4 regions of the Streptomyces sp. NPDC101227 genome follow, and region 4 is predicted to be linked to each of the others. Evidence: riboswitches for the same ligand, from Rfam matches in the RefSeq annotation. Region 4 holds a riboswitch; each other region holds the start of a gene.

Evidence for each region. A riboswitch is a leader RNA that binds a small molecule or an ion and turns the genes downstream of it on or off. The one in region 4 is predicted to bind cobalamin.
Region 1: another riboswitch for cobalamin. It lies ahead of metE (5-methyltetrahydropteroyltriglutamate--homocysteine S-methyltransferase); the one in region 4 lies ahead of ACIRPT_RS09180 (HoxN/HupN/NixA family nickel/cobalt transporter).
Region 2: another riboswitch for cobalamin. It lies ahead of ACIRPT_RS18255 (ribonucleoside-diphosphate reductase subunit alpha); the one in region 4 lies ahead of ACIRPT_RS09180 (HoxN/HupN/NixA family nickel/cobalt transporter).
Region 3: another riboswitch for cobalamin. It lies ahead of ACIRPT_RS04540 (CbtB-domain containing protein); the one in region 4 lies ahead of ACIRPT_RS09180 (HoxN/HupN/NixA family nickel/cobalt transporter).

What each region holds. Positions count from the first base shown of each region.
Region 1 is NZ_JBIWOD010000022.1:79,457-86,720, reverse strand. Features, by position in the region: gene ACIRPT_RS35385 (short-chain fatty acyl-CoA regulator family protein) at 1-144, opposite strand, end outside; gene aceA (isocitrate lyase) at 567-1,850, shown strand; gene aceB (malate synthase A) at 1,955-3,547, shown strand; gene ACIRPT_RS35370 (3-hydroxybutyryl-CoA dehydrogenase) at 3,544-4,413, shown strand; cobalamin riboswitch at 4,585-4,805, shown strand; gene metE (5-methyltetrahydropteroyltriglutamate--homocysteine S-methyltransferase) at 4,967-7,264, shown strand, end outside.
Region 2 is NZ_JBIWOD010000007.1:134,343-141,606, reverse strand. Features, by position in the region: gene ACIRPT_RS18280 (extracellular solute-binding protein) at 1-92, opposite strand, end outside; gene ACIRPT_RS18275 (GntR family transcriptional regulator) at 335-1,096, shown strand; gene ACIRPT_RS18270 (DUF3311 domain-containing protein) at 1,236-1,511, shown strand; gene mctP (monocarboxylate uptake permease MctP) at 1,508-3,184, shown strand; gene ACIRPT_RS18260 (Uma2 family endonuclease) at 3,198-3,731, opposite strand; cobalamin riboswitch at 3,850-4,013, shown strand; gene ACIRPT_RS18255 (ribonucleoside-diphosphate reductase subunit alpha) at 4,173-6,590, shown strand; gene ACIRPT_RS18250 (ribonucleotide-diphosphate reductase subunit beta) at 6,650-7,264, shown strand, end outside.
Region 3 is NZ_JBIWOD010000002.1:147,846-155,109, forward strand. Features, by position in the region: partial or broken gene ACIRPT_RS04520 (RibD family protein) at 1-127, opposite strand, end outside; gene ACIRPT_RS04525 (creatininase family protein) at 120-884, opposite strand; gene ribA (GTP cyclohydrolase II RibA) at 987-1,640, shown strand; gene ACIRPT_RS04535 (CbtA family protein) at 1,715-2,464, opposite strand; gene ACIRPT_RS04540 (CbtB-domain containing protein) at 2,479-2,697, opposite strand; cobalamin riboswitch at 2,740-2,901, opposite strand; gene ACIRPT_RS04545 (histidine phosphatase family protein) at 3,009-3,608, shown strand; gene ACIRPT_RS04550 (SPW repeat protein) at 3,714-4,154, shown strand; gene ACIRPT_RS04555 (hypothetical protein) at 4,196-4,411, opposite strand; gene ACIRPT_RS04560 (methyltransferase) at 4,650-5,690, shown strand; gene ACIRPT_RS04565 (alkyl/aryl-sulfatase) at 5,882-7,264, shown strand, end outside.
Region 4 is NZ_JBIWOD010000003.1:523,096-530,359, reverse strand. Features, by position in the region: gene ACIRPT_RS09215 (methyltransferase) at 1-291, shown strand, start outside; gene ACIRPT_RS09210 (TetR/AcrR family transcriptional regulator) at 322-915, opposite strand; gene ACIRPT_RS09205 (cupin domain-containing protein) at 1,079-1,564, shown strand; gene ACIRPT_RS09200 (nucleoside/nucleotide kinase family protein) at 1,609-2,265, shown strand; gene ACIRPT_RS09195 (hypothetical protein) at 2,222-2,629, opposite strand; gene ACIRPT_RS09190 (MarR family winged helix-turn-helix transcriptional regulator) at 2,728-3,267, shown strand; gene ACIRPT_RS09185 (alpha/beta fold hydrolase) at 3,374-4,222, shown strand; cobalamin riboswitch at 4,272-4,486, shown strand; gene ACIRPT_RS09180 (HoxN/HupN/NixA family nickel/cobalt transporter) at 4,517-5,626, shown strand; gene ACIRPT_RS09175 (VOC family protein) at 5,658-6,158, opposite strand; gene ACIRPT_RS09170 (DoxX family membrane protein) at 6,313-6,864, opposite strand; gene ACIRPT_RS09165 (hypothetical protein) at 7,087-7,264, opposite strand, start outside.

The sequences.
Region 1 (7,264 bases), on a different contig from region 4:
GGGCACGGTGAGCGGGCGGGAGTCGTGCTCCATCTGATTGAGGTAGCTGGGCGAGATGCCCAGCATCCGGGCCAACTCGGCCTGGCTCATCCGTCGTTCCTCGCGCAGACGCCGCAGCCGGGCTCCCGCGTACGTTTTGCTCACCGCGCTCCTCCCCCATCGGATCACCTGTCGGTCCGGCCGTGGGCGCGGCCGTCGACGCGGGGCCCAGCGTACGTGGCATTTCCTCTCCGCGACCCTTCGCAACCTTGGCAAATTGGCCGGAGAAGATTCGCAGAACTTGGCACTCGTCCACGATTGATGGCACTCGGTGTCAGTGTCAGAGTTCCAGTGCGGCCCGCCGGTTCCTGGCGGCCGAGGCGGCTCACCGGGCGCGATTCACGGCCCTGACGTCGGAGATCCCGGCATTTTCCGCCCGGCAACCAGGCAGCATTGCTCAGCATCGCCCTCGACGGGACGGCGGGCCGCACCCCAGTGACGACACACGGTGCCAGTCATCTTCAGGGCCGGAGCGCCGGCCGAGGAGACATTGGCAGATCACACGATTCTTGGAGACGGTGAAGGTCATGGCAGAGGCGAAGGCGACAGCGGCCGAGCAGCTCGCGCAGCGGTGGGCCACCGATCCCCGCTGGAAGGGGATCGAGCGCACCTACAGCGCCGAGGACGTGGTCCGGCTGTCGGGCAGCGTCCGGGAGGAGCACACCCTGGCCCGGCGCGGCGCCGAGCGGCTGTGGCGGCAGCTGCACGAGCAGGATTACCTCCATGCTCTCGGTGCGCTGACGGGTGGTCAGGCGGTCCAGCAGGTCAAGGCCGGTCTCCAGGCCATCTACCTGTCCGGATGGCAGGTCGCCGCCGACGCCAACCAGGCCGGCCACACCTACCCCGACCAGAGCCTGTACCCCGCCAACTCCGTGCCGCAGGTGGTGCGTCGGATCAACAACGCGCTGCTGCGCGCCGACCAGATCGCCACCGCGGAGGGCGGCACGGACACGACGGACTGGCTGGCGCCGATCGTCGCCGACGCCGAGGCCGGGTTCGGCGGTCCGCTCAACGCCTTCGAGCTGACCAAGGCGATGATCGCGGCCGGTGCGGCCGGCATCCACTACGAGGACCAGCTCGCGTCTGAGAAGAAGTGCGGCCACCTCGGCGGCAAGGTCCTCGTCCCCACGGGGCAGCACATCCGCACCCTCAACGCCGCCCGCCTCGCCGCGGATATCGCCGATGTGCCGACGCTGATCGTGGCCCGTACGGACGCGCTGGCCGCGAACCTTCTGACCAGCGACATCGACGAGCGCGACGCCGAGTTCGTCACGGGCGAGCGGACCGCCGAGGGCTTCTACCGGGTGCGGAACGGCATGGCGCCGGTGATCGCCCGCGGTCTGGCCTACGCCCCGTACGCCGACCTCATCTGGGTGGAGACGGGTACGCCGGACCTGGCGCAGGCCCGCGAGTTCGCCGAGGCGATCCACGCGGAGCACCCGGACCAGATGCTGGCCTACAACTGCTCGCCGTCCTTCAACTGGAAGGCCGCTCTGGACGACGACCAGATCGCCAAGTTCCAGCGTGAACTGGCCGCGATGGGCTACCGCTTCCAGTTCATCACGCTGGCCGGATTCCACTCCCTCAACCACGGCATGTTCGACCTGGCCCGCGGCTACGCCGAGCACGGCATGACCGCCTATGTCGACCTCCAGGAGAAGGAGTTCGCCGCACAGGCGCAGGGCTTCACCGCCGTCCGGCATCAGCGCGAGGTCGGCACCGGCTACTTCGACCAGGTCTCCACCGCCCTCAACCCGCACTCCTCGACGACTGCGCTGAGCGGCTCCACCGAGGAAGAGCAGTTCCACTAGGACGCCCACCGGCGCCCGCGTACCCCGTCGGCCCGTGATCCAGCGGGGCCGGACGACCGTCTCCGTCCGGCCCCGCTCCTTCCTTCCTTCATCAGGAGACCCGCATGTCCACCAGCGCACTGACGCACCGCGTCCAGGTCCTCGCGGCAACGGGGCACCGCCATGAGGAGATCCTCACTCCGCAGGCACTGGACTTCGTCGGCCACCTCGCCGGCGCCTTCGCACAGCGCCGCCAGGAGCTCTTGAAGGAGCGCACGCGGCGGGCGTCGCGGCTCGCCTCCGGATCCCCGCTCGCTTTCCCCCTCGCCACGACATCCGTCCGCGCGGACCCGTCCTGGCGCGTCGCGCCGCCCGCGCCCGGGCTGACCGACCGCCGGGTGGAGATCACCGGCCCTCCGGAACGCCGCATGGCCGTCAATGCCCTCAACTCGGGGGCGAAGGTCTGGATGGCCGACTTCGAGGACGCCACCGCCCCCACCTGGGACAACATCGTCGACGGCCAGCTCACGCTGCTCGACGCCATCGAGCGCCGCATCGACTTCACCGCCCCTGAGGGCAAGGCCTACCGCCTGGGCGACCGGGTCGCCACCATCGTCGTGCGCCCCCGCGGCTGGCATCTCCTCGAAGAGCACCTGGAGTTCGACGGCCGGCCCGTGCCCGCCTCGCTCGTCGATTTCGGCCTGTACTTCTTCCACTGCGCGCAGCGCCAGATCGACGCCGGAAGCGGTCCGTACTTCTACCTGCCCAAGCTGGAGAACCGGTACGAGGCACGGCTGTGGAACGACGTCTTCGTCCTCGCCCAGGATCTCCTCGGTATCCCCCGCGGCACCGTCCGTGCCACCGTCCTCATCGAGACGATCACCGCGGCCGTGGAGATGGAGGAGATCCTCCACGAGCTGCGCGAGCACAGTTCCGGGCTCAACGCGGGCCGGTGGGACTACCTGTTCAGCCTGATCAAGACGTTCGGACACCGTACCGACTTCCTGCTGCCGGACCGCGCGAAGGTCACGATGACGGCTCCCTTCCTGCGGGCGTACACCGAACTGCTGGTGCGTACGTGCCACAAGCGGGGCGCCCACGCGATCGGGGGCATGGCCGCGCAGGTGCCCAGTAGGGACGCGGACGCCAACGAGGCCGCTCTGGCCAAGGTCCGGCTGGACAAGGAGCGCGAGGCGGAGGACGGCTTCGACGGCTGCTGGGTCGCCCACCCCGGCCTCGTCCCCGTCTGCCGCACGGCCTTCGACGACGTTCTGGGCGACCGGCCGCACCAGATCGAGCGCACCCGTGACGATGTCGAGGTGACCGCGGCGGACCTGCTGTCGGTGCGCCGCATCAGCGGACCGCCCACCCGGGAGGGCGTGCGCACCAACATCACTGTCGCCCTGCGCTACTTCGACGCCTGGCTGCGCGGCAGCGGGGCGGTCGCCCTGCACGGCCTGATGGAGGACGCGGCAACCGCCGAGATCGCCCGGGTGCAGATCTGGCAGTGGCTGCGGCACCGCGTCATCGACCGGCAAACGGTGCTGCGTCTCCTCGACGACGAGTGCGCCGCCCTGGGAGCGGAATACCCCTGGGCCCGGGTCGAAGAGGTCCGCGCGCTCTTCGAACGGACCGCCATGGCAACGGAGTTGCCGCCGTTCTTCACCCCGGATGCCTACTCCCGTCACCTCGTCCGGCACACGGAGGCACGGTCATGAACCAGAACATCCGCCGCGTCGGCGTGGTGGGCGGCGGCCAGATGGGGGCCGGTATCGCCGAGGTGTGCGCCCGCGCCGGGCTCGACACCGTCGTCTGCGAGGCGGACGAGGTCGCCGCCCGTGCCGCCCGTGAACGGGTGGCCGTCTCCCTGGAACGCGCCGTCCAGCGGGGGAAGCTGGACCGGATCTCGGTGGAGGACGCGCTCACCCGGATGGTCTTCACGGGCAGCCTCGACGACCTCGCCGACCGGCAGCTCGTCGTCGAGGCCGTGGTCGAGAACACCGAGGCGAAGACGGCGGTCTTCACCGCGCTGGACAAGATCGTCGAGGACCCGGAAGCGATCCTGGCCACCAATACCTCCGCCATCCCCGTCATGCGCCTGGGCATGGCGACCCGGCGCGCCGACCAGGTCCTCGGCCTGCACTTCTTCAATCCCGTGCCGGTACTGCCCCTCGTGGAGGTCGTCACTTCCCTCCACACCGCGCCACGCGTCACCGCGGCGGCCGAGGAGTTCGTGACCACGGCGCTGGGCAAGACCGTGGTCCGCTCCCAGGATCGCGCCGGCTTCGTCGTCAACGCCCTGCTCATCCCCTACCTGCTGTCGGCCATCCGGATGGCCGAGTCCGGCTTCGCCTCCGCGGCCGACGTGGACGCCGGGATGGAACTGGGCTGCGCGCACCCGATGGGCCCGCTGAAGCTGGCCGACCTGATCGGCCTCGACACGGTCGCCTCCATCGCCGCATCGCTGTACGACGAGTTCAAGGAACCCCTCTACGCGCCGCCTCCGCTGCTTCTGCGGATGGTCGAGGCGGGGCTGCTCGGCCGCAAGGCGGGCCGTGGGTTCCACACGTACGACCGGGGCTGAGGGACCCGGGTCAGGTCGGGGCTGAGGGGCCCCGGCTGCCGTGGAGGGAGGTGCGGGGCGGCGTGAACCACCGCCCCGCACCTCTTCCGGCTGTCATGCATCCTCCGCGCGTGTCTCATGTCACCGTCCGCAATGCGGTCATTGCTTGTGCGGCCCGCGGATTGTCCCTCTAGGGTGACGAATGCAGCTGGTTCGCCCTGTCCGCCAGGCAGGAGCGTCGTAAGAGGGAACCCGGTGGGAATCCGGGACTGCCCCGCAGCGGTGAGTGGGAACGACCGCCGTCATACGCACTGGGCCCGGACGGGTCTGGGAAGCGACGGCCAGTAGGTGTCTCGTACGCGTACGAGACGGGCCCGCGAGTCCGAAGACCTGCCCGTTGCCCGCACGCGACCGATCGTGTGCGGCCATCCCGGTGACCTCGTGGGCGGGTCGGCGTACGTATCGAGCGGGCACACGCGAAGACACCGCGTCGTGGTCCGCCCGGTCGGTCGTTCCTTCGCGCTCTCGTCCCGTCTCCGGGACCACAAGGAGACATCTCGCGAAGGAGAGTTCCGTGACAGCGAAGTCCGCAGCCGCGGCGGCACGGGCCACCGTGTACGGCTACCCCCGCCAGGGACAGAACCGTGAACTGAAGAAGGCCGTCGAGGGGTACTGGAAGGGCCGCATCAGCGCCGACGCCCTCCGGCAGACCGCGGCGGACCTTCGCCGGTCGAACTGGCAGCAGCTGGCAGACGCCGGCATCCACGAAGTGCCGTCCGGTGATTTCTCGTACTACGACCACGTCCTGGACACCAGCGTCATGGTCGGCGCCGTCCCCGAGCGGCACCGCGCCGCGGTCCACGCCGACGCCCTGGACGGCTACTTCGCGATGGCGCGGGGCAACCAGGAAGTGGCCCCGCTGGAGATGACGAAGTGGTTCGACACCAACTACCACTACCTGGTTCCCGAGCTCGGCCCGGACACCGCCTTCACCGCTGACTCCACCAAGCAGGTCGCGGAAGTGACGGAGGCCCTCGCGCTCGGGCACGCGGCGCGCCCCGTGCTCCTCGGACCGGTCACCTACCTGCTGCTGGCCAAGTCCGCTCCGGGCGTGGCCGCGGACTTCGAGCCGCTGACCCTGCTGGACCGGCTCCTTCCGGTGTACGCCGAGGTGCTCGCCGACCTGCGGGCGGCGGGTGCCGAGTGGGTGCAGCTCGACGAGCCCGCGCTGGTCCAGGACCGCACGCCGGCCGAACTGAGCTCCGCCGCCCGCGCCTACCGTGAACTCGGCTGCGCCACCGACCGGCCCAAGCTCCTGGTGGCCTCCTACTTCGGCCGGCTCGGCGACGCGCTGTCCGTCCTGGCCAAGGCGCCGGTGGAGGGTCTGGCCATCGACTTCACCGAGTCGGGCGCCGCCAACCTCGAGGACCTCGCCGCGGCCGGCGGGATGCCCGGCAAGCGGCTGGTCGCGGGCGTCGTCAACGGCCGCAACATCTGGATCAACGACTACGGGAAGTCGCTGGCCACCCTGGGCACCCTCCTCGGCCTCGCCGACCGGGTCGATGTCTCGGCCTCCTGCTCCCTGCTGCACGTCCCGCTGGACGCCACCGTCGAAGGCGATATCGATCCGGGGATCGCCCGCTGGCTCGCCTTCGCCCGCCAGAAGACGCGGGAGATCGCCGTCCTGGCGCGCGGCCTGGCACGGGGCACCGAAGCCATCTCCGGCGAACTCGCCGCGAACCGCGCCGACCTCGCCTCCCGGGCCGGGTCCGCGCTGACCCACGACCCCGCGGTGCGGGCCCGCACCGCGGCCGTCACCGACGCCGACGGGCGCCGCTCGCAGTCGTATGCCGAACGGACCGCCGCCCAGCGCGCGCACCTCGGGCTGCCGCCGCTGCCCACGACGACGATCGGTTCCTTCCCGCAGACCACCGAGTTGCGCACGGCGCGGGCCGATCTGCGGGCCGGGCGGATCGACACGGCCGGCTACGAGGACCGGATCAAGGACGAGATCCGCGAGGTCCTCGCCTTCCAGGAGAAGGCCGGGATCGATGTCCTGGTGCACGGTGAGCCCGAACGCAACGACATGGTCCAGTACTTCGCCGAGCAGCTCACCGGCTACCTCGCCACCCAGCACGGCTGGGTCCAGTCGTACGGCACCCGCTACGTCCGGCCACCGGTCCTCGCCGGGGACATCTCGCGCTCCGACCCGATGACGGTCCGCTGGACCGCGTACGCACAGTCGCTCACCGAGCGGCCCGTCAAGGGCATGCTTACCGGCCCGGTGACCATGCTCGCCTGGTCCTTCGTCCGCGACGACCAGCCGCTGGCCGACACCGCCCGCCAGGTGGCGCTCGCCCTGCGCGACGAGGTCAACGACCTCGAAGCGGCCGGGACTTCGGTGATCCAGGTGGACGAGCCCGCGCTGCGCGAGACGCTGCCGCTGCGCGCCGCCGACCACGCCGCCTACCTGGACTGGGCGACCGAGGCGTTCCGCCTCACCAGCAGCGGCGTTCGGCCGGACACCCAGATCCACACCCACATGTGCTACGCGGAATTCGGTGACATCGTCCAGGCGATCGACGACCTCGACGCCGACGTCATCAGCCTGGAGGCCGCCCGCTCCCATATGCAGGTCGCCCGCGAACTGGCCCAGCACGGCTATCCCCGTGAGGCCGGCCCCGGCGTCTACGACATCCACTCCCCGCGCGTCCCCAGTGCCGCAGAGGCGGCAGCCCTTCTGCGCAAGGGACTTCAGGCCATCCCGGCCGAGCGACTGTGGGTCAATCCCGACTGCGGCCTGAAGACCCGTGGCTGGCCGGAGACCCGGGCCTCCCTGGAGAACCTCGTCACCGCCGCCCGCGAGATCCGC
Region 2 (7,264 bases), on a different contig from region 4:
CCGTCCGCGCCCGTTCCGCCGCTTGACCCACAGGCAGCGACCCCCACCAGCATTCCCGCGACCGCCGTCGCCGCTATGAGCCCACGCTTCATTGCGCTCTCCCCTAAAGGCCGGGTGTTGGTCTTTAATGGTTTAGACCAGTGCCCGCAGCTTGGCCTAGACCTTTAGGGGTGTCAAGGGTGTATAAGAGTCGCTGTCAGGTCCGTTACCGGACCGACATCTGGCGGGCCGGGACCTGCGAGGGAGCACGCAGAGCGCACTCGTGCCACGATGTGAGCCGCTACGTACGGAGGAGCCGGTGACGGCAGCGCGACAAGGGTCGGAGAGGCGGGTCATGGAGACCGAAGGCGGCAGCACCGAGAGCGGTGGCGGCACCACCCGCACCGCTCGGGTGCCCAAGTACTACCGCCTCAAGCGGCACTTGCTGGAGATCACCGAGACGCTGCCGCCCGGCTCCCCGGTACCGCCCGAACGCACCCTCGCCGCGGAGTTCGACACCTCCCGCACGACGGTCCGTCAGGCCCTCCAGGAGCTGGTCGTCGAGGGCCGCCTGGAGCGCATCCAGGGCAAGGGCACCTTCGTCGCCAAGCCCAAGGTCTCCCAGGCGCTGCAACTGACCTCCTACACCGAGGACATGCGCGCCCAGGGGCTGGAGCCGACGTCTCAGCTGCTGGACATCGGCTATGTCACGGCCGACGACCGCCTCGCCGGGCTGCTGGACATCACCACCGGCGGCCGGGTGCTGCGCATCGAGCGGCTGCGGCTGGCCAGCGGCGAGCCGATGGCCATCGAGACCACCCATCTGTCGGCCAAGCGCTTCCCCGCGCTGCGCCGCAATCTCGTCAAATACACCTCCCTCTACACCGCCCTGGCCGAGGTCTACGACGTCCGCCTGGCGGAGGCCGAGGAGACCATCGAGACCTCGCTGGCCACCCCGCGCGAGGCCGGCCTGCTGGGCACGGACGTCGGCCTGCCGATGCTGATGCTCTCCCGGCACTCCCTCGACGCGCAGGGGCAGCCCGTGGAGTGGGTGCGCTCGGTCTACCGCGGCGACCGCTACAAGTTCGTCGCCCGGCTGCGCCGCCCCGCGGACTGAGGACGCGGGCACCGGCCCGGCGAACCCCCAACTCAGGTATGCCATACCGATATGCGGACACCTAGTGACGCGTGCCACGACCCTGGCTTAGATTTCCAGCCGATTACCCAGGAGAAATTGCCACGGACGGAGCCCCGCCATGTCAGGACCAGAGCCAGCGCAGGCAGCCGAACCGCCGGAGCGCAGACGGATCGTCACGCCCACCCGTGTGGTGGTCGGCGTCTGCCTGCTCGTTCCGTTCGTGGCGATGCTGTGGGTGAGTTCGTACGCGAAGATCGAGCCGACGCTCATCGGGATCCCGTTCTTCTACTGGTACCAGATGCTGTGGGTGCTGATCTCGACCGCGCTGACGATGCTGGCGTACAAGCTGGTCCAGCGTGAGCAGCGCGCCCGTAAGGGTGGTGTGGCCAAGTGACCGCCCACGCCTCCGCCACCGTCCTCGCCGCGGCCCCGTCCGGCGGCGTCAACGGCATCGCACTTGCCGTCTTCGTCTTCTTCTTCCTGGCCGTGACGGTCATGGGCTTCCTGGCCGCCCGCTGGCGCAAGGCCGAGGAGTCCGCCAACCTCGACGAATGGGGTCTGGGCGGCCGCAGCTTCGGCACCTGGGTGACGTGGTTCCTGCTCGGCGGTGACCTCTACACCGCGTACACCTTCGTGGCCGTCCCGGCGGCCATCTACGCGGCGGGCGCGGCCGGCTTCTTCGCCGTCCCGTACACCATCCTGGTCTACCCGCTGATCTTCACCTTCCTGCCCCGCCTGTGGTCGGTCTCGCACAAGCACGGGTACGTCACCACCTCCGACTTCGTGCGCGGCCGCTTCGGCTCCAAGGGCCTGTCGCTGGCCGTGGCGCTCACCGGCATCCTCGCCACCATGCCGTACATCGCCCTCCAACTGGTCGGCATCCAGGCCGTCCTGGACGTGATGGGCATCGGCGGCGGCGAGAACACCAACTGGTTCGTCAAGGACCTGCCGCTGCTGATCGCGTTCGCGGTGCTGGCCGCGTACACCTACTCCTCCGGTCTGCGGGCGCCGGCCCTGATCGCCTTCGTCAAGGACGGGCTGATCTACCTGGTCATCGCCGTGGCGATCATCTACATCCCCATCAAGCTGGGCGGCTTCGACGCGATCTTCGACGCGGCCGGCAAGGCGTTCGCCCAGCCCGGGGCCGTCCCCGGCAAACCGCGGGGCGAGCTGACCAGCGGCCCCAACGCCCAATGGGCGTATGCCACCCTGGCGCTGGGCTCCGCGCTGGCGCTGTTCATGTACCCGCACTCCATCACGGCCACGCTGTCCTCCCGCAGCCGCAACGTGATCCGCCGCAACACCACCATCCTGCCGCTGTACTCCCTGATGCTGGGCTTCCTGGCGCTGCTCGGCTTCATGGCGGTCAAGGCCGGTACGGACATCCAGGGCAACCCTCAGCTGGCGATTCCCCAGCTGTTCGAGGACATGTTCCCGAGCTGGTTCTCCGGCGTCGCCTTCGCCGCGATCGGCATCGGCGCGCTGGTGCCCGCGGCCATCATGTCCATCGCCGCGGCCAACCTCTTCACCCGCAACGTCTATAAGGACTTCCTCAAGCCGGACGCGACCGCCGAGCAGGAGCACAAGGTCGCCAAGCTCGTCTCGCTGCTGGTGAAGGTCGGTGCGCTCGTCTTCGTCCTCACCATGGACAAGACCGTCGCCATCAACTTCCAGCTGCTGGGCGGCATCTGGATCCTGCAGACCATGCCGTCGCTGGTCGGCGGCCTGTTCACCCGCTGGTTCCACCGCTGGGCGCTGCTGGCCGGCTGGGCGGCCGGCATGCTCTACGGCACGCTGGCGGCGTACGGCGTGGCCAGCCCCACCCAGAAGCACTTCGGCGGCTCCAGCGCGGAGATACCCGGCATCGGCGAAATCGGGTACATCGGTCTGACCGCCTTTGTGCTGAACGTCGTGGTCTCGGTCGTGGGGACCTTCGCCCTGAAGGCCGTCAAGGCGCCGGAGGGCGTCGACGAGACCAGCCCCGCCGACTACACGGCGGACGCCGGCGACGAGGGCGTCACGACGGAGCTGCCGGAAGCCACGGAGGAGGCGCCGGCGGGGCGCTGAGCCGTCGGCCGCTTCACGCAGAGGCCGCTGCGAACCTGAGGGTTCGCGGCGGCCTTTGTGTGTGCGGGGTCAGTTCATCCAGTCCTTCAGCTGCTCGGTTTCGAGCGTGATGCCGACGGGGTCGGGGCGGAATGTTGGCTTCCGCGCAGGCCCGGGGCTTCTCCACCCGGTCACGCTGTTCGGTGTCCGAGTCGTGCGAAGTGACCTCGACGACCATCAGCACCGGGTCGGGATCAGCCCACTCCCCCTGGCCCACGAAGGCGTCACACGGCACGAGTAAGCCATCCGGACGGAGCCGGCCTTTTCGGCAGCTCTCCGTCTTCAGGCCCTGATTCGGGTCGAGGAAGAGCTCGGGCCTGTGCTGCATGCAGATACGCAGCAGCCACTGGATGATCCGTCCGCGATCCCCGTCCGGCATGGGCTTGCTCGTGACCTTGCCGTTGATGAGTTCCAACCGCGCGCCTTGCTCCAGGCGGGCGAGTATCCGGGCGGCCTCTTCGAAATGCTCGGTTTCCATGATGTGCGGGCGGTCGGCGCGCGCGGTCATGAGGCCTTCCCCTTCTTCCACGGGATGGGTCACAGAGCGTAGGGCCGACGGTAGCCGAGGCCACTGACAGACACCGCTTGATCACTCACGCGACACTAGATGTGGGGGTGCACACAACGAGCCACCACCACATGTATGCTCGTCTTCGCTGTCGCCGCAGGGGAATCCGGTGGAAATCCGGAACTGTCCCGCAACGGTATGAACGCGCACCCCCAACAGCCACAGGGCCGTCCCACGGGGTGCGGTGAAGTCCGAGGACCTGCCGACGGCACGCCCGCACCGCCATCGGTGCGGACGTCGATACGTCCGGGCCCCGAGGGTTGGGCCGATGGACGCCGCGCGGTGTGCCCGCGCACCCCTGACCGTCATGGGGTGCCGCATGCCCGCGAGCGACCGTCCGCCGCGCCCTCCCGGCCCCCGCCGAGTGAGGGAGAGCATCACGTGACCATCGCGCCAACGGAGCCCGCGTCAGCCGCCGAGGTCGTGCAGCCTGTGGTGGCCACGCCTGACACCTCCACCGGAGCGGGCCAGGACGGACCCGGCGTCGCGCTGCTGCGCACGCTGACCGACCTGACCGCGGACCTGACCGCGACCGACCCCGGCAAGGTGGCCGCCGCCGCGCTGCGCGGCCGCCACCCGGGCTCGGACGAGGCCGAGTTGCGCGCGCTGGCCATCGACGCCGCGGCCGGTCTGATCGGCGACGAGCCGCAGTACTCCAGGCTCGCCGCCCGCCTGCTCACCCTCGCCATCGCGGAGGAGGCGGCCGGACAGGGGGCGGTCGCCTTCTCCGCCTCCGTCGAGACCGGCCACCGCGAGGGCCTGATCGCCGACGAGACGGCGGAGTTCGTACGGACGCATGCCGAGCAGCTGGACGGGCTCGTCGAGAACGCCCTCCGGGACGGCGCCGACGACCGCTTCGGGTACTTCGGGCTGCGCACCCTGCACTCCCGCTACCTGCTGCGGCACCCCACCACCCGTCAGGTCATCGAGACCCCCCAGCACTTCCTGCTCCGGGTGGCCTGCGGCCTCGCCGAGGACCGCTCCGAGCGGGCGCTGGCGGATGTGGCGGAGCTGTACCGCCTGACCAGCACGCTGTCGTATCTGCCCTCCTCCCCCACGCTCTTCAACTCCGGCACCCGCCACCCGCAGATGTCCTCCTGCTACCTGCTGGACTCCCCGCTGGACGAGCTGGATTCGATCTACGACCGCTACCACCAGGTGGCCCGGCTCTCCAAGCACGCCGGCGGCATCGGTCTCTCCTACTCCCGGATCCGCGCACGGGGGTCGCTGATCCGGGGCACCAACGGTCACTCCAACGGCATCGTGCCGTTCCTGCGCACGCTCGACGCCTCGGTCGCGGCGGTGAACCAGGGCGGCCGGCGCAAGGGCGCCGCCTGCGTCTACCTGGAGACCTGGCACGCCGACATCGAGGAGTTCCTGGAGCTGCGCGACAACACCGGCGAGGAGGCCCGCCGTACGCACAACCTGAACATCGCGCACTGGATCCCGGACGAGTTCATGCGCCGGGTCGAGGCCGACGCCGACTGGTCGCTGTTCTCGCCCGCCGACGTCCCGGAGCTGGTGGACCTGTGGGGCGACGAGTTCGACGCCGCGTACCGCAGGGCCGAGGCGGACGGCCGGGCGCTCAAGCAGATCCCGGCCCGGCTGCTGTACTCGCGGATGATGCGCACCCTGGCGCAGACCGGCAACGGCTGGATGACGTTCAAGGACGCCGCCAACCGCACCGCCAACCAGACCGCCGAGCCCGGTCAGGTCGTGCACTCCTCCAACCTGTGCACGGAGATCCTGGAGGTGACCAACGACGGGGAGACCGCCGTCTGCAACCTGGGATCCGTGAACCTCGCCGCTCACCTGGGTGCCGACGGCGAGATGGACTGGGAGCGGCTGGACGCCACCGTCCGCACGGCCGTCACCTTCCTCGACCGCGTCGTGGACATCAACTTCTACCCGACCGAGCAGGCCGGGACGTCCAACGCCCGCTGGCGCCCGGTCGGCCTGGGCCTGATGGGCCTCCAGGACGTCTTCTTCCGGCTGCGGCTGCCCTTCGACTCGCCCGAGGCGAAGGAGCTGTCGACCCGTATCTCCGAGCGGATCATGCTCGCCGCGTACGAGGCCTCCGCAGACCTCGCCGAGCGGCAGGGCCCGCACCCGGCCTGGTCGGCGACGCGCACCGCCCGCGGAGTGCTGCACCCCGACCACTACCCGGACGCCGAGCCCCGCTGGGCCGACCGCTGGGCCGCGCTGCGCGCCCGGATCGCGAAGACCGGGATGCGCAACTCCCTCCTCCTGGCCATCGCCCCGACCGCCACCATCGCCTCCATCGCGGGGGTGTACGAGTGCATCGAGCCGCAGGTCTCCAACCTCTTCAAGCGAGAAACCCTGTCGGGCGAGTTCCTGCAGGTCAACGCGTATCTGATCGAGGAGCTCAAGACGCTGGGCCTGTGGGACGCACGCACCCGTGACGCGCTGCGCGAGGCCAACGGCTCCATCCAGGAGGTCGGCTGGATCCCCGAGGACGTCCGCGCCCGGTACCGCACCGCCTGGGAGATCCCGCAGCGCGCGCTGATCGACATGGCCGCGGCCCGTACGCCCTACCTCGACCAGAGCCAGTCGCTGAACCTCTTCATGGCGTCGCCGACCATCGGCAAGCTCAGCTCGATGTACGCCTACGCCTGGAAGCGCGGCATCAAGACGACGTACTACCTGCGGTCGCGCCCGGCCACCCGGATCGCCCAGTCCGCGCGCGCCGCGTCCATCCCCGCCCAGCTGCCGGTGGCCGACCCCGAGGCGGTCGCCTGCTCCCTGGAAAACCCCGAGTCCTGCGAGGCCTGCCAGTAATGCCCGACCCGTCGCCCGACCACCGCCCCTCAACGACGGCGCTGCGCGCCGGGAGCCTCATGGAAACGAACGCCGCCGCCGCCGCGCACACCGCCACCACCGGCAAGAAGAACCTCCTCGACCCGGGCTTCGAGCTGACGCTGCGTCCCATGCGGTACCCGGACTTCTACGACCGCTACCGCGACGCGATCAAGAACACCTGGACCGTGGAGGAGGTCGACCTCCACTCCGACGTCGCCGACCTCGCCAAGCTCTCGCCCGGCGAGCAGCACATGATCGGCCGGCTGGTCGCGTTCTTCGCGACCGGTGACTCGATCGTTTCGAACAACCTGGTCCTGACCCTCTACAAGCACATCAACTCCCCCGAGGCGCGGCTGTATCTGAGCCGTCAGCTCTTCGAGGAGGCCGTGCACGTCCAGTTCTATCTGACGCTGCTGGACACCTACCTCCCCGACCCGGACGACCGCGCCGCCGCCTTCGCCGCGGTGGAGAACATCCCGTCCATCCGGGAGAAGGCCGAATTCTGCTTCAAGTGGATGGACTCGGTCGAGAGCATCGACCGCCTGGAGACGAAGGCCGACCGCCGCCGCTTCCTGCTCAACCTCATCTGCTTCGCGGCCTGCATCGAGGGGCTGTTCTTCTACGGCGCGTTCGCGTACGTCTACTGGTTCCGC
Region 3 (7,264 bases), on a different contig from region 4:
AGGCATCCGCCCGCCACCGGAGTCCGCCGCTGCCGTCCGGCATCAGCCCGGCGGCCTCGGCATCCTCCGCCGTACGGACGCGCCGCAGCCGCTCCCAGGCAGCCGTCGCGTCGAGCGGTTCAGTCATGGGATTCCGCCTTTATGCCGAACAGCTCCGCATAGGCGTCGAAGGCCTCGGCCAGTCCGGCCAGCAGTTCCCGGCCCTTGCGCGCGGAGGCGAGGGAGGGGCGTCCGATGACTCCGGAGTCCGTATAGGCCGACATGCCGAGCGTCAGCAGATGCTCCCGTTCATCGGCGACGCAATCCGCAGATTCCGCCGATTCATATCCGGGCCGTACCAATTCGGGATGGGCGTGCAGGAGAAGGGAGGTCTCCACTTCTCCCGCGTGCATATCGCTGTGCGAGGACGTCTTTGCCCCCGCTCGCGTGCGCGCCACCGCCCAGTCGGCCGAGCCGGGGAAGAGCGCCATCCGTGTCCCCGTCCCACCGGATTCCTGAACCACGTTGCGCAGTACGTAATTTCCGCCGTGGCCATTGACGAGAATCAGGGAGTGGATGCCCTGCCGCCGCAGGGAATCGGTGATGTCCGTCACAACGGTGTGCAGCGTCCTGGCCGAAATGCTGACCGTGCCCGGCCAGGCGGCGTGTTCGTGGGAACAGGAGATGGTCAGCGGCGGCAGCAGAAGGACGGGGTGCGCGGCGGCGATCCGCTCGGCGATGGTGCAGGCGATGACCGTGTCGGTGGTCAACGGCAGGAAGGGGCCGTGCTGTTCAAAGCTGCCGACGGGGAGCAGGGCGCAGTGCGGCCGCCGGTCCCTGACCTCTCCGGTGGTGTCCGCCGGCAGGAGCCCGCGGCCGGAAATCCGTTGTGCCGAAGCGGTCATGACGGTGTGCCGCCTTTCGTTGCGCTCATTCGCCGGGCCGTCGCAGCATAGGCATGAGCGCACACCATGCCAACCGGCCGTCCGCGCCGGTACCATCGCGCCATGACGGACCCCGATGCCGAAATCGCTCCGGATGACGACGCCCACGTGGAACGAGTGGTGGCGGTCCGACTCCCCACCACACACGGTGAATTCCTCGCCGTCGGCTATCTCGACATCCGTAAAGGGACCGAGCAAGTGGCCCTGGTTCACGGCGACGTCGCCGGGAAGTCCGTGCTGGCCCGCGTGCATTCGGAGTGCCTGACCGGTGATGTCTTCGCGTCCACGCACTGCGAATGCGGCGATCAATTGTCCGCGGCGCTGGCCGCGATCGTGGCGGCCGGCTGCGGAATTCTCGTCTATGTGCAGGGCCATGAGGGCCGGGGGATAGGGCTGCTGGCCAAGCTCCGAGCGATGAAACTTCAGGAGGACGGCCTCGACACGGTGGATGCGAATATCGCGCTCGGACTGCCGGTCGATGCCCGCGAATACGGCGTCGCGGCCGGAATACTGCGGGACCTCGGGGTCCGTTCGGTAAGGCTGCTGTCGAACAATCCCCACAAGCGGGCGGCGCTGCTGCGGCACGGTATCGCGGTCGCCGAACAGGTCCCGCTGCTGATGCCGCCCGGTGTGGAGAACATCCGCTATCTGCGGACCAAACGGGAACGGCTCGACCATGACCTGCCGCATCTGGACGGCATTCCCGGCCTGTCCTGACGCTCACCTGAGAAGGGCCCGCGACGTGGATACGTCGCGGGCCCTTCCCCGGTGAGCCGACCGTCCTTGCGCCGTCAGGACGCCGCGGGTGCCGCCTCCGCGGCCGCGGCGTCCCGGGCCGGGGTGATGACGCGTTCCGCGAGATGGCCGAAGAGCAGCCCGAAGGCGGTCCACAGCACCAGTTGGATGGCGATCGCCGACAGCCGGAACTGCCAGAGCAGGGTGCCGGAGAAGCCGTTCGGCACCTCGTTGATGGACGGCAGGAAGGCATACGCGATCCCGATGGCGATGACGAACGCCGCGCCGGCCGCCACCGTGGCGTACCAGTTGCCCAGCTTCGGAGCCAGCCGCCGGCCGAAGATCGTGGCGCCGACCGCAAGCAGGATGCCGAGCAGCATCATCAGGAAGTACAGGGCCGTGCGCTTGCCGATGGTGTCGGGGTCACCGACGGACGGCGGGTTGGCCGGGTACTTGAGGAACGGTACGAGGTAGACGGCGAGCAGCGCCGCGCCGGAGAGCAGCGCGGCGGTGGCCCGGGGGCCGAAGCGGCCGATCCGGCCCAGCGCGAAGCAGAACGCCAGCGCGGCGATTCCGCCCAGCGCCACGCCGTAGATCAGCACGCCGGTCGCCAGCCCCGCCGTGGACTGCACGGCACGGCTGACGACCTCCATCTCGTGCTCGTGGCTGTGTGCTTCCTCGAAGGCGATCGCGGCATTCACGCTCGGCTCGCCCAGCAGATAGGCGACGACCAAGGAGAGGAGGCCGGCGCCCAGCCCGGCGAGCATGCCGCGCACCAGGAGATTTCTGACGGTGACGGAGTTCATGGAACGGCGCCCGATCAGTGGCAGGGGAAGCCGAGGAGGTGGCGTCCGTCGTGGACCCACTCGTGGACGTCCGTACCGGAGAGCAGCGAGGTGGCGCCCTGCTCGGCGCCGACGAAGTACAGCAGAACCAGCATCAGGACGCCGACGAACAGCGCCCAGGGGGCGATCGCCTTGAGGGGGAGCGGGGCCGGGGCGGCGGTGCCGGTGGCCGGGGGTGCGATGGTCTGAGCCATGGCAGGGGACCTCCTGTTAGGGGGAACTCGCGTCCCTAGTTGCGGGAGTGCTAACGACATGGCGGGTCTGGCTCGCCCGGTCCCGCCCCCCTGGGGCTGCGTCAAAACCGGACATACAGTGGCGCGACCGCGCCGGGATCCCACCGGCTTCCGTCATGTCGTCGTCAATATCATCGGGAAGGTACCGCGAACCGACCGGCGGGCCAAGGCCACGGAGGGGGCGGAGAGGCGCAGCGAGGGGCGCGCCGACCGGACAACTCCCCTGAACAGGGCAGTTGTTGCGGTGGGGATGGACAGCGAGAGAAGAGGTCATGACAACTCGGGTGATGTTGATCTCACCGGCCGCCGGCGACGCGCAGCGCGAGGTGCGTTTCGATGACGACGGACCGCTGAGCGAGGCCGGTCTGCGGCGGGCCCGTGCGGTGGCCGGAAACCTGCCGGCCGCCGAGCGGATCGTGGTATCGCCCTCCGCCCGGTGCCGTCGTACGGCCGAGGAGCTCGGGCTGCCGGTGGATCCCGCGCCCGAGCCGGGACCGCCGGGCTGCGCGATGGGCCGCTGGCGGGGGAGGACCCTGGACGAGGTGGCCGGGGCGGAATCGGAGGCGGTGTCCGCCTGGCTGTCGGATCCCGGGTTCGCGGGGCACGGCGGCGAGTCGCTGCGCGCGCTCTGCGTACGGACCGAGGCCTGGCTCACGCGGCTGGCCACCACCTCCGGGCGCGTCCTCGCCGTCGTGGAGGTGGACGTGGTGCGCGCCGCCGTGGTGTGCGCTCTGGGTGTCCCGGTGGAGACGTTCTGGCGGCTGGACGTGCCGCCGCTCACCGTGACCGAGCTCAGCGGGCGGGGCGGGCGCTGGAATCTGGGGCTGGGGCGGGCGCTGCCGGAGGGCCGGCCGACGGGCCCGCAAACTTGACCCGTCCCTGATCTACACATAAAGGCGACATAAGCGCAGAATAATGAGTGCGCGGTTCCTATGCCGCGAGACGGCCAGGCTTGCAGAGCGAAGGAGGCGAGTCGCATGGCCGACGTCTCACACCACAGGGGAGATCTCGCCGGTCACCCCGACGTAACAGAAATGCAGGAGCGTTACGAGCGCGTGCTCGGCGGACGTGACGTCATCCTCGTGGATGGGCCGGTGTTCCTGGTCGGCCTGTACTGCGCCGCGTCGCCGTGGATCGTCCACTACGCGGCCTCGCAGCCCGCTCTGTTGACCCACAACCTGATTCTCGGCGTCGCCATTGCCCTGCTGGCCATCGGGTTCACGGTCACCCCGGACCGTATGTACGGCCTGAGCGGCGCCATGTGCGCCATGGGCGTGTGGATGATCGTGGCGCCCTGGATCGTCGGCAGCAGCCCTGACGCCGGCGTGATCTGGAACAACGTCATCATCGGTGCCCTCACGTTCCTGCTGGGGGCGATGTGCATCGGGGCGGCAGCAAAGAGCCGCCGCACGACATGAGGCATGCCCCGCCACGGGGCATGTGAGGGCCGCGGGCGCGCTCACCCCCGCCGGGGGTGAGCGGGCCCGCGGGCGTCCGTGGCCAGGAGGTGCCCGTAGATCCCGGCCAGCACCAGCCCGCCCGCCATCAGCAAGCCGTGTCCGAGCGCGATTCCGGTGCCCAGGCTGCCGAGCGCGGCGGTCAGCAGCAGCCAGGTGGCGCCGCGCCGTAATTGCCCGGCGCGGTCACCGAGTTGGCTCTCGTCATCGGGGGCCACGGGGCGTTCCTCCCTTCCCGGAGTGAGCCGGCGGTCGCGTCGTACGGGCCGTATCCCAGGGGCATTGCCCCGGTGATCCGGAGAACTTAGGGTCGCCTAACAAGAGTGAGGGTGGCGAGCCGGCGGCCGCAACGCCACAGGCGTTGTTGTGCCCTGGGACGCCCTGCGCGTAACACAGGAGCCGCGCCGTGGCGCAGAAAGCCCTGCCCGTAACGCCGTTGAACAGAGAGGTTCCCGTATGACCCGCGAGAATCGGCCGGTGGACGAGGCCCGTGAGGTGCTGACCCGGATTGCGTACGGCGCCATGGCCTCGCACGCCGTGGGCGCCGCCGCCCGCCTCCGGGTCGCCGACCTGATGGGCGACGGCGAGCGCACGGCGGACGAGCTGGCGGCGGAGTGCGCGGCCCGGCCCGAGGCCATGGCCCGGTTACTGCGGGCGCTGGCCGGGCTGGGGCTGCTCGCCGAGAACGCCCCGGGACGGTTCACCGTCACCCCGGCCGGCGCCCTGCTGCGCGCCGACGGACCGCAGTCGCTGCACTCCTTCGTCCGGATGTTCACCGACCCCACCCTGCTCAGGGCCTGGGAGCATCTGGACGACAGCGTGCGGACCGGCGAGCCGGCCTTTGATGCGGTCTTCGGCCAGAACTTCTTCGGCCACCTCGCCGAACACCCGGAATTCTCCGCCGTGTTCAACGCGGCGATGGGGCAGGCCACCCGCGATACGGCGGCCATGGTGCCGACGGCCTTCGACTTCGGCCGCTTCGCGACCGTGGCCGACATCGGCGGCGGCGACGGCACGCTCCTCGCCGCGGTCCTCAAGGCCTATCCGTCGCTGAACGGCATCCTCTTCGACCTGCGCGAAGGGCTCGCCCAGGCCCCCGCCACGCTGGCACGGGACGGGCTGGTGGGCCGCTGCTCCCTGGTCAGCGGGGACTTCTTCACCACCGCCCCCGAAGGCGCCGACCTGTACGTCCTCAAGAGCGTGATCCACGACTGGAACGACGCGCAGTGCACGGACATCCTCCGCCACTGCCGCCGGGTCGTCCCGGACGACGGCCGGCTGCTGATCATCGAGCCGGTGCTGCCGCCCGTCGTGGACCCCTCGACCGCCGGCGTCGTCTACATCAGCGACCTCAACATGCTCGTCAACGTCGGGGGCCGGGAGCGTACCCGGGACGACTTCGAGCGGCTGTGCCGAGGCGCGGGCTTCGCGCTGCGCTCCGTGACGCCGCTGGCGAAGCCCAGCCGCTTCTCCCTGATCGAGGCCGAGCCGGTGTAGGGCCCCGACGGGCGGGTCGACGGGCCGGCGGGCCTGGGCGGACGCCGTGGCCGGGCCCTGGGCGGGACTCTGCGGCAGGGCCTGCTCACATATGCGGCACGACCGCACATTGAGGTTAAATCGAAGGTGTGGGTCCTGGCCCGCCGGACGGCCCGTCCCGCCGTCCCGCCCGCTCGGAGAGGGAGTGCCAGGTGACCGTTCAGCCGGTCGACGACCATGAAGACTTCGCCGATGCCGACCGTGGCTTCATCGCCGCCCTCTACCCGCCCGTCGTCACGAAGGACGGGCGCACGGTCTGGGACGCCGAGGCCTACAGCTTCCTGGCCGGAAACTGTCCCGACACCGCGCACGAGAGCCTGTGGCGCCAGGGCAGGCTGGTGAGCCGGCAGGGCCTGTACGAGGTCACGGAGGGTATCTATCAGGTGCGTGGTCTGGACCTGTCCAATATGACGCTGGTCGAGGGCGACCACGGCGTCCTCGTCATCGACCCGCTGATCTCCGCCGAGACCGCGGCCGCCGCGCTCGAGCTGTACCGCAAGCACCGAGGGGACCGGCCGGTCACCGCGCTGATCTACACCCACTCGCACGCCGATCACTTCGGCGGCGGGCGCGGCGTACTCCCGCACGGCCAGGACACCGCGCCGGTCCTCGCGCCCGCCGGCTTCCTGGAGCACGCGGTCAGCGAGAACATCGCCGCGGGCACGGCGATGACCCGGCGCGCCGTCTACATGTACGGCTCCGAACTCCCCAGGGGCCCGGCCGGCCAGATCGGCTGCGGCCTCGGCACCACCATGTCCACCGGCACCCTCACCCTCATCCCGCCGACCGTGGACATCACCCGCACCGGCCAGGAGGAGATCGTCGACGGGGTGCGGATCATCTTCCAGCTGACCCCGGGGACCGAGGCGCCCGCGGAGATGAACTTCTACTTCCCGGCCCACCAGGCGCTGTGCATGGCCGAGAACGCCACCCACACCATGCACAACATCCTGACCCTGCGCGGCGCGGTCGTCCGCGACGCCCGCAACTGGGCCCGCTACCTCAACGAGGCGCTCGCCCTCTTCGGCGCCGACGCGGCCATCGCCTTCGCCTCGCACCACTGGCCGACCTGGGGAAACGAGCGGATCCGCACTCTGCTGGCGAACCAGCGCGATCTCTACGCGTATCTGCACGACCAGACCCTGCGGCTGCTCAACGAGGGCCTGACCGGCGCCGAGATCGCCGAGGAGCTGCGGCTGCCTCCGGGCCTGGAGCGGGTCTGGGCCGGACACGGCTACTACGGCTCGCTCAGCCACAACGTGAAGGCGATCTATCAGCGCTACATGGGCTGGTTCGACGGGAACCCCGCGCACCTGTGGGAACACCCGCCGGTGGAAGCGGCCAAGCGGTACGTCGAGGCCCTGGGCGGCCTGGACGCCACGGTCGCGGCCGGCAGGCGCTACGCGGACGACGGCGACCTCCGCTTCGCCGCCACCCTCCTCAACCACGCCGTCTTCGCCGACCCCGGCCACACCGCCGCCCGCCAGGAACTGGCCGCCGTCTACGAGCGGCTGGGCCACGGCTGTGAGAACGGC
Region 4 (7,264 bases):
CGCGCGGTGTACGACCCGGGCAACCAGATGCTCCACGGCTTCCTGGGTGGCCTGGCGGACCATCTGACACCGGGCGGCGAGGGCTGGCTGATCCTGTCCGACCTGGCGGAACACCTCGGCCTGCGGCCGCGCGCCGAACTCCTCGACGCCTTCGCACGGGGCGGCCTCACGGTCCTGGACCGGCTCGACATCACGCCGCGTCATCCCCGCGCCCGCGATACCTCCGACCCGCTGTACGTCGCCCGCGCGGCCGAGGTCACCTCCCTGTGGCGGCTGGGCGCGGCGGGCTGAGACGGTCGCAGGACCGGCGGGCTCACGGGCTCAGCCCGGGGCCCGCAGCCCCGCGCACGCGTTGCGCACATAGCGGCGCCAGTCCCCGGCGTCGTTACGGATCACCGCGGCCAGCCCGCAGACGATCATCACCACATCCGCGACCTCGGCATCCGCCCGTACGGTGCCCTCCTCCTGGCCACGCGCCAGGAGTTGGGCGGCGACCCCCTCGGCCCGCGCCCGCCCCTCCCCGGTAGGTTCGGTGGACCCGAAGGCCGCCTCGATGGAGGCGGACAGCCCGCGTTCGGCGCTGAGCGCCTCGCCGATGTGCTGGATGTAGGCGGCCAGTCCTTCCGCCGCCTCCGCACACGGCAGACAGGCCGTACGCCCGAACTCCACGATCTCCGCCTGCCGTTGCTCCCCCACGGCGGCGATCAGGGCCGCCCGGCTGGGGAAGTGCCGGTAGACCGTCCCGACACCGACCCCGGCGGCACGGGCGACCTCGGGCATCTGCGCCTCGTCGCCCCGCGCCCGGAACACCTCGCGCGCGGCGTTGAGCACACGGGTGCGGTTGCGCTCGGCATCGGCGCGCGGCCGGCGCTGCGGCGCGGAGGAGGGGGAGGAAGCGGATGAGGAGGCTGTCACACGGCCGATGCTACTGCTAGGCTCATTAAACGGAATCGGATTCCAGTTCCTCTTCTTGCTCTGTTCCGGTCCCGGTTCCGTGTGCGTGGTCCGGTTCATGCCCCTCGCCCGTTCCCGTACACGCCTCCCCCTTCCGCCTCCTCGGAGAGGATCAGCGATCACCATGCGCAACGAGACAGACGAATCCGGGCGGCCCGCGGAGCGCTTCTTCGTGCTGCCGGCCGGGGAACGGCGACCGGGGCGGGCACCCCTCCCGCCGGGCTTTGCCGTCAAGGCCCGCGCGAACGAGACCGAGGGCCGGCTCTCCGTCCTGGAGACCCAGCTCGACATCGACATCCCGCCGCACGTCCACCACGACGCGGACGAATTTCTCTACATCCTCGCGGGCGAGATGGAGGTCGACATCGAGGGCGCAACCCACCGGCTGACTCCCGGTATGTGCACCCTGCTGCCGCACGGCGTACCGCACGCCCTGCGCAACGCCTCCCAGCCACCCGCACGATGCCTGCAGATCTCCTCACCCGGCGGCTGGGAGTCGTTCGTGGAGGACATGTTCGAGGCCGGGCCGGTGGTCATGAAGGACGGGCACCCCGACCTCGGCCGCCTCAATGAGATCGGCGCCAAGTACGGGATGGAGTACCAGGGCTGACCCGCCCCGACGCCGAGCCGCCCATCGGGCACGATGGACACATCATGGATCCCGAGCACCTCCTGTCCCGCGCCCGCCGGCTCGCCGCAGCCGCCCGCCCCGGCCGACGCCGCCTGCTAGGCATCGCGGGCCCGCCCGGCGCCGGCAAGTCCACCCTCGCCGCACACCTGGTGGCGGAGCTGGCGGGCCAGGCGGTGCTCGTCCCGATGGACGGCTTCCATCTCGCCGAGGCGGAGCTGCACCGCCTGGGCCGCATCGGCCGCAAGGGCGCACCCGACACCTTCGATCCCGCCGGGTATGCGGCGCTGCTGACGCGTCTGCGCTCCCCGGAACCCGGCACCGCCGTCTACGCCCCGGCCTTCGACCGCCGTATCGAGGAGCCAGTCGCCGGAAGCATCGCCGTAGCACCCCATGTCCCCCTTGTCGTCACCGAGGGCAATTACCTCCTTCTCGACTCCGCGCCATGGGCCCGCATCCGCGCCCTTCTCGACGAGGTCTGGTACGTCGATTTGGACGCCCCGGAACGCATCCGGCGCCTGGTCGACCGCCATGAGCGCTTCGGCCGCCCGCACGCCGACGCCGAACGCTTCGTTCACGCCTCGGACGAAGCCAACGCCCGCACCGTGGCGGCGACCCGCGACCGCGCCGACCTCATCGTCACCTTCGCCCCCGAAGAAGCCCCCCTCCCCCGGGCCGACTAGGCATCGCCCCCAGCAGACCCACGACGGACAGCGCTCCCCACCCCAACGACACCGCCACCGCTTTCGCCTTCCGCTCGCCTCCCTGCAAGGTCGCGGCGAGCAGCGCGGCGTCCCCGAAATCCGCCGCGATACGCAGATACGCCGCCGTGCGCAGCGCCGGCCCCTCGGGGGCCAGCACCATCGCGAGCCCGCTCGCCGCTTCCCGCCAGCCGAGCGGCCGCAGCGAGGTCCGGGTCGCCCGCTCACTCCGCCCGTCGTCGTCGACGAGCCCCGAGGGCCGAGCCAGCAGATCGGGCAGCACGGCCACCGCCACCCCGTACACCGCGGTAGCCGCCCCCACCGCACGTAGCAAACGCACCGTCATCTTCCGCCCCTCCCACCCTGGATCCTCCGGTCGCCTCGCCACCATCCTTCCTCGCCGAGCCCCTTCCTAAACGACATCTTCGATGTCATCATGACATCATGAGTGTCGTTGAGACGGATGACGGCGACGAGCGGCCGGCTCCCACCGAAGAGCTTCTGTACGACGTGATACGGCGCCTGTGGCCCCTGCACCGCACGATCGTGCGCGCGGTGGAGCGGGAGCTGGAGGGCACGGGCATGACCGCCGGCGAGCACGCCCTGCTCGACGCGCTGCGCAGCGAAGGCCCCCGGACCGTGCCGCAGTTGGCCCGCACCATGGGGCTCGACCGGCAGCCGGTGCAGCGCTGGGTGAACCACGCGGCGGAGCTGGGTCTGGTGGTGACGGCCCCCAACCCCGCACACCGCCGCTCGTCCCTGATCGAGCTCACCCCCGAGGGCGGCGAGGTAATGCGCGGAATCCAGGAGTTCGAGGCCGCCGAGCTGCGTCGCGGCCTGACCGACCTCTCGACGGGCGACGTCAGAACGGCCCTTCGCGTACTCGACCGGCTGGGCGAGGAATTCCGGCGCCTGGCGAACGACTCACGCGTCGCCCCAGGAGATCCGGACAGCAAGGACGACCAGCCCGCAGAGCGCCCATAGCCACGGCACCACCCCAAGACTCCTCACCACCACATTACCCACACCCCTCATATCGCCCATATCAGCCATATCGCCCACATCTCTCACGCAAGGGAGTCCAGAGAGAATGACCCACCCATTCGCCGCGTGGTCCGAGCTCGACAACGGCACCGTGCCGATCAAGGACGGCGAGCTGTTCTACGAAACGGCAGGCGAGGGCCCCGCACTGGTGCTGCTGCACGGCGGCATGCTCGACCAGCACATGTGGGACGAGCAGTTCTCCTGGCTGGTGGGCTCCGGCCACCGCGTGATCCGTTACGACTCCCGCGGCCACGGCCTGTCCTCCACCGTGACCGGGGACTGGGCCAACCACGACGATCTGTGCGCCCTGCTCGACGCCCTCGACGTCCCCAGTGCCATCCTCGTCGGCCTCTCACACGGCTCGCGGATCGCCCTCGACACCGCCATCGCCTACCCGGAGCGGGTCGCCGCCCTGGCGCTCGCCGCACCCGGCGTCAGCGGTCGCCCCTTCACCGACCCGTTCGTCCGGGAGCACATCAAGGAGCAGGTGGCGGCGATCGGCACACCGGACGGCATGGAGCGCTATATCGAGCACTTCCTGCGGATGTGGGTGGACGGCCCCTACCGCCAACCGTCCGCTGTGCACCCCGGGTTGCGCGAGCGGATGCGCGCCTCGGCCGCGGCGACGGTCGAGGTGCACGCCGACGGCGTGGGCGCCGGAATGCCGATGGAGGTCGGCGCCGCCGACCGGCTCTCCGAGATACGGGTGCCGACGGTCGTGTTCGACGGCGACCTCGACAGCAGGGACATAGCCGCCAACGCCCATGCGATCGCCCTCGCCGTCCCGGGCGCCCACCGGGTCCGAATACCGGGCGCGGGCCACATGGTCAACCTGGAGAACGCCTCGCTCTACGACCACGAGCTGCGCGCCTTCCTCTCCGCCCTGACGCCCTGACGCCGCGCGGCCCCAAAGGGCCGTCGTCCCCGCCGCGTGGGGGCGGCGGATAGAGTGGCCGTGCCGTGGTGTTCGGGAAGACCGGTGACGGACCTTGTGGTCCCAGGCCGGAGCGGCCCTCGCCACTGTGATCGGGGAGTTTCCAGCCCTTCCGTATGCGCCTGCGCGCCTACGGCGCCACTGACCGCAGCCCGCGGCCGGGAAGGCGGGCCCGGAAGCGTGCACCTGTAAGCCAGGAGACCGGCCACGGCATCTCACGAACTGATCCACGAGGTGCTGGAGCGTGACCGCCGGATGGCCCTGTCCACCGATACCCCGACCACCCCTGCTTCCGCCGCGTTCCGCTGGCGCCGGCAGGACACCGTCCGTACCGCGGGCCTGATGGCCGTCATAGCCGGACTGCACGTCGTCGCCTTCGGCGTGCTGTTCCTGCTCGTCGTCCCGTACCACTACTCCGTCGGCAGCCAGGTCTTCGGCGTCGGGCTCGGCGTCACGGCGTACACGCTCGGCATGCGGCACGCCTTCGACGCCGACCACATAGCCGCGATCGACAACACCACCCGCAAGCTGATGGCCGACGGCAAGCGCCCGGTCTCGGTGGGCTTCTGGTTCGCCCTGGGCCATTCCAGCGTGGTCGTCGCGATGGCCGCCCTGGTGGCGGGCGGTGCCCAGCTCGCCGGCACGCTCCTCAACGACGAGTCCCGTACCCACCAGGTCCTGGGCACCATCGGCACCACGGTCTCGGGGACGTTCCTCTACGTCATCGCCGCCCTCAACCTCATCGCGCTGGCCGGGATCTGGCGGGTCTTCCGCGGGATGCGCGACGGCCAGTACGACGAGGCCGAGCTGGAGCAGCGACTCGATGCGCGCGGTTTCATGAACCGCATCCTGGGGCGCTTCACCCGCGCGGTCTCCCGGCCAGGCCAGATGTTCCCGCTCGGCTTCCTCTTCGGGCTCGGCTTCGACACCGCGACCGAAGTGACGCTGATGGTGATGGCGGGCAGCGGCGCCGCGGCCGGCCTTCCCTGGTACGCCGTCCTGTGCCTGCCGCTGCTGTTCGCCGCCGGAATGAGCCTGTTCGACACCCTCGACGGCACATTCATGAACTTCGCCTACCAGTGGGCGTTCTCCAACCCGGTGCGCAAGGTCTACTACAACCTCACCATCACGGGCCTGTCGATCGCCGTCGCCTTCTTCATCGGCACCATCGAGCTGGTGACCGTGCTGCACGAAAAGCTGGCCCTCAACGACCCGGTGACCGGCTGGATTTCGGGCCTCGACCTCGACAATGTCGGCTTCGTCATCGTCGGCCTGTTCGTGGTGGTGTGGGCGGCGGCGCTGACGTACTGGCGCCTGTCCGGCGTCGAAAAGCGCTGGGCGGCGCGGGCGGCGTCGGACTCCTAGAGGCCGTACGCCTCCCGCTGCCGCGCGGCGGTCAGGTGGCCGAGCCGGCCGCCGCGCCGGTCATCAGGTCGGGCCCCCAGCGCTCGAGCTCCGCCGCGAGATCGAGCGGGCGCAGCCGGTCCAGCTCGTCCGGGCCGGGCCACTCCTCGCGCGGGACCCGCCACATCACCTCGAACTCGTTGCCGTCCGGGTCCTTGGCGTAGAGGGACTTGGAGACGAGGTGGTCGCTCGCGCCGACCAGGGCGCCGCGCGCCGCGAGCCGCCCCTCGGTCGCGGCGAGTTCGCCGAGGGTGCCGACCTCCCAGGCCAGGTGGTAGAGCCCGGCCCGGCCGGCCTCGGGGCCCGGCGCGTCCGGCCCCACGGCGAACAGCCCCAGGTCATGGTCGTTCAGCGAGCCGGCAGCGCTGAGGAAGGCGGCGCGCCCCGGTATCTCGACATCCAGCGTCAGCCCGAGGGCTTCGGTGTAGAAGGCGACGGATCGCGCCACATCGCGGATATAGAGCACCGCGTGATTGAGACGGCGTACGGACAAGGCTCTCTCCCAACTCCCGCCGTGGCGCCCCCCGGGCGCCACGGTCCGACTACTTCTGCGTTTTCCTGCTTCTGCCTGCAGATGACTGCCTCTGCGAATGCCTGCCGCTGCGAATGCGCCGCTGTGCAGGGGCGCCCCGCGAAGGCGTGCCTGGCTACTTCCGGACCAGCAGCACGCCCCCGGCGGCCACCACGGCGAGCACCAGCGCGACCACGCCGTAGGCGAGCCGGTGGGCGCGCAGCACGGGCAGGAGACGGTCGGCGGCAAAGCGGCCGGGGCCGGCCAGCGCCAGCGCGGCCGCGCCCGCGGTCAGCAACAGCTCGTACTCCACACCCTTGGGCGCGAAGAAGCCGCCGCCCCACTTCACGGCAAGAGCGTTGATCATCGTGCCGACGACCGCCGCGCCCGCGAGCGGCGTGAGCAGCCCGAGCACCAGCCCGAGCCCGCCGAGCGTCTCGCTCACCCCCGCGACCAGGGCCATCGTCTTCCCCGACGGATAGCCGCTCATCGCGAAGAACTGCCCGGTCCCCTCCAGCCCACCGCCCCCGAACCAGCCGAACAGCTTCTGGGCCCCATGAGCGGCCATGGTCAGCCCGAGCGCGAGGCGCAGCAGGAGAAGCCCTGCGTCGTAGCCGTGCGCAGACGGTGCCTGGCGCGTATCCGCGCCGAGGATGGGGGTCTGGAGAGTGCTGAGGGGGGACGTCATAGCGAGCGCTCTTCCCGTGTCGAGGTCGGGGCGGGCCGAACAGTTTGAAGATTTACTTGAAAGTTCAAGTCACCGCCACGACGATACACAGCCACCCCGGGAGGGACAACCACGAACAAGCCACACAACCTCGCGGCGAAGATCATCGAAGGCTCCAGGTCTGGGAGCCCACCAAAATCCCCGCGAATTACCCCAAAGGCACCCGTGGAGGACCAGAGCCCCTTACTCGACGGAGACCGTCACGGCCTGCGCCCGCAACCCCGCCTGCCCGCCCCCGCCCCACCGGACGCACACCTCATCCGGAAGCCGGCGCCCGAAGCCCGCCGCCATCACGAACTGCACGGACCCATCGGGCCGGACCGTGGCGTCCTGCGGGAGGTTGCGCGCACTCACCCCCAGG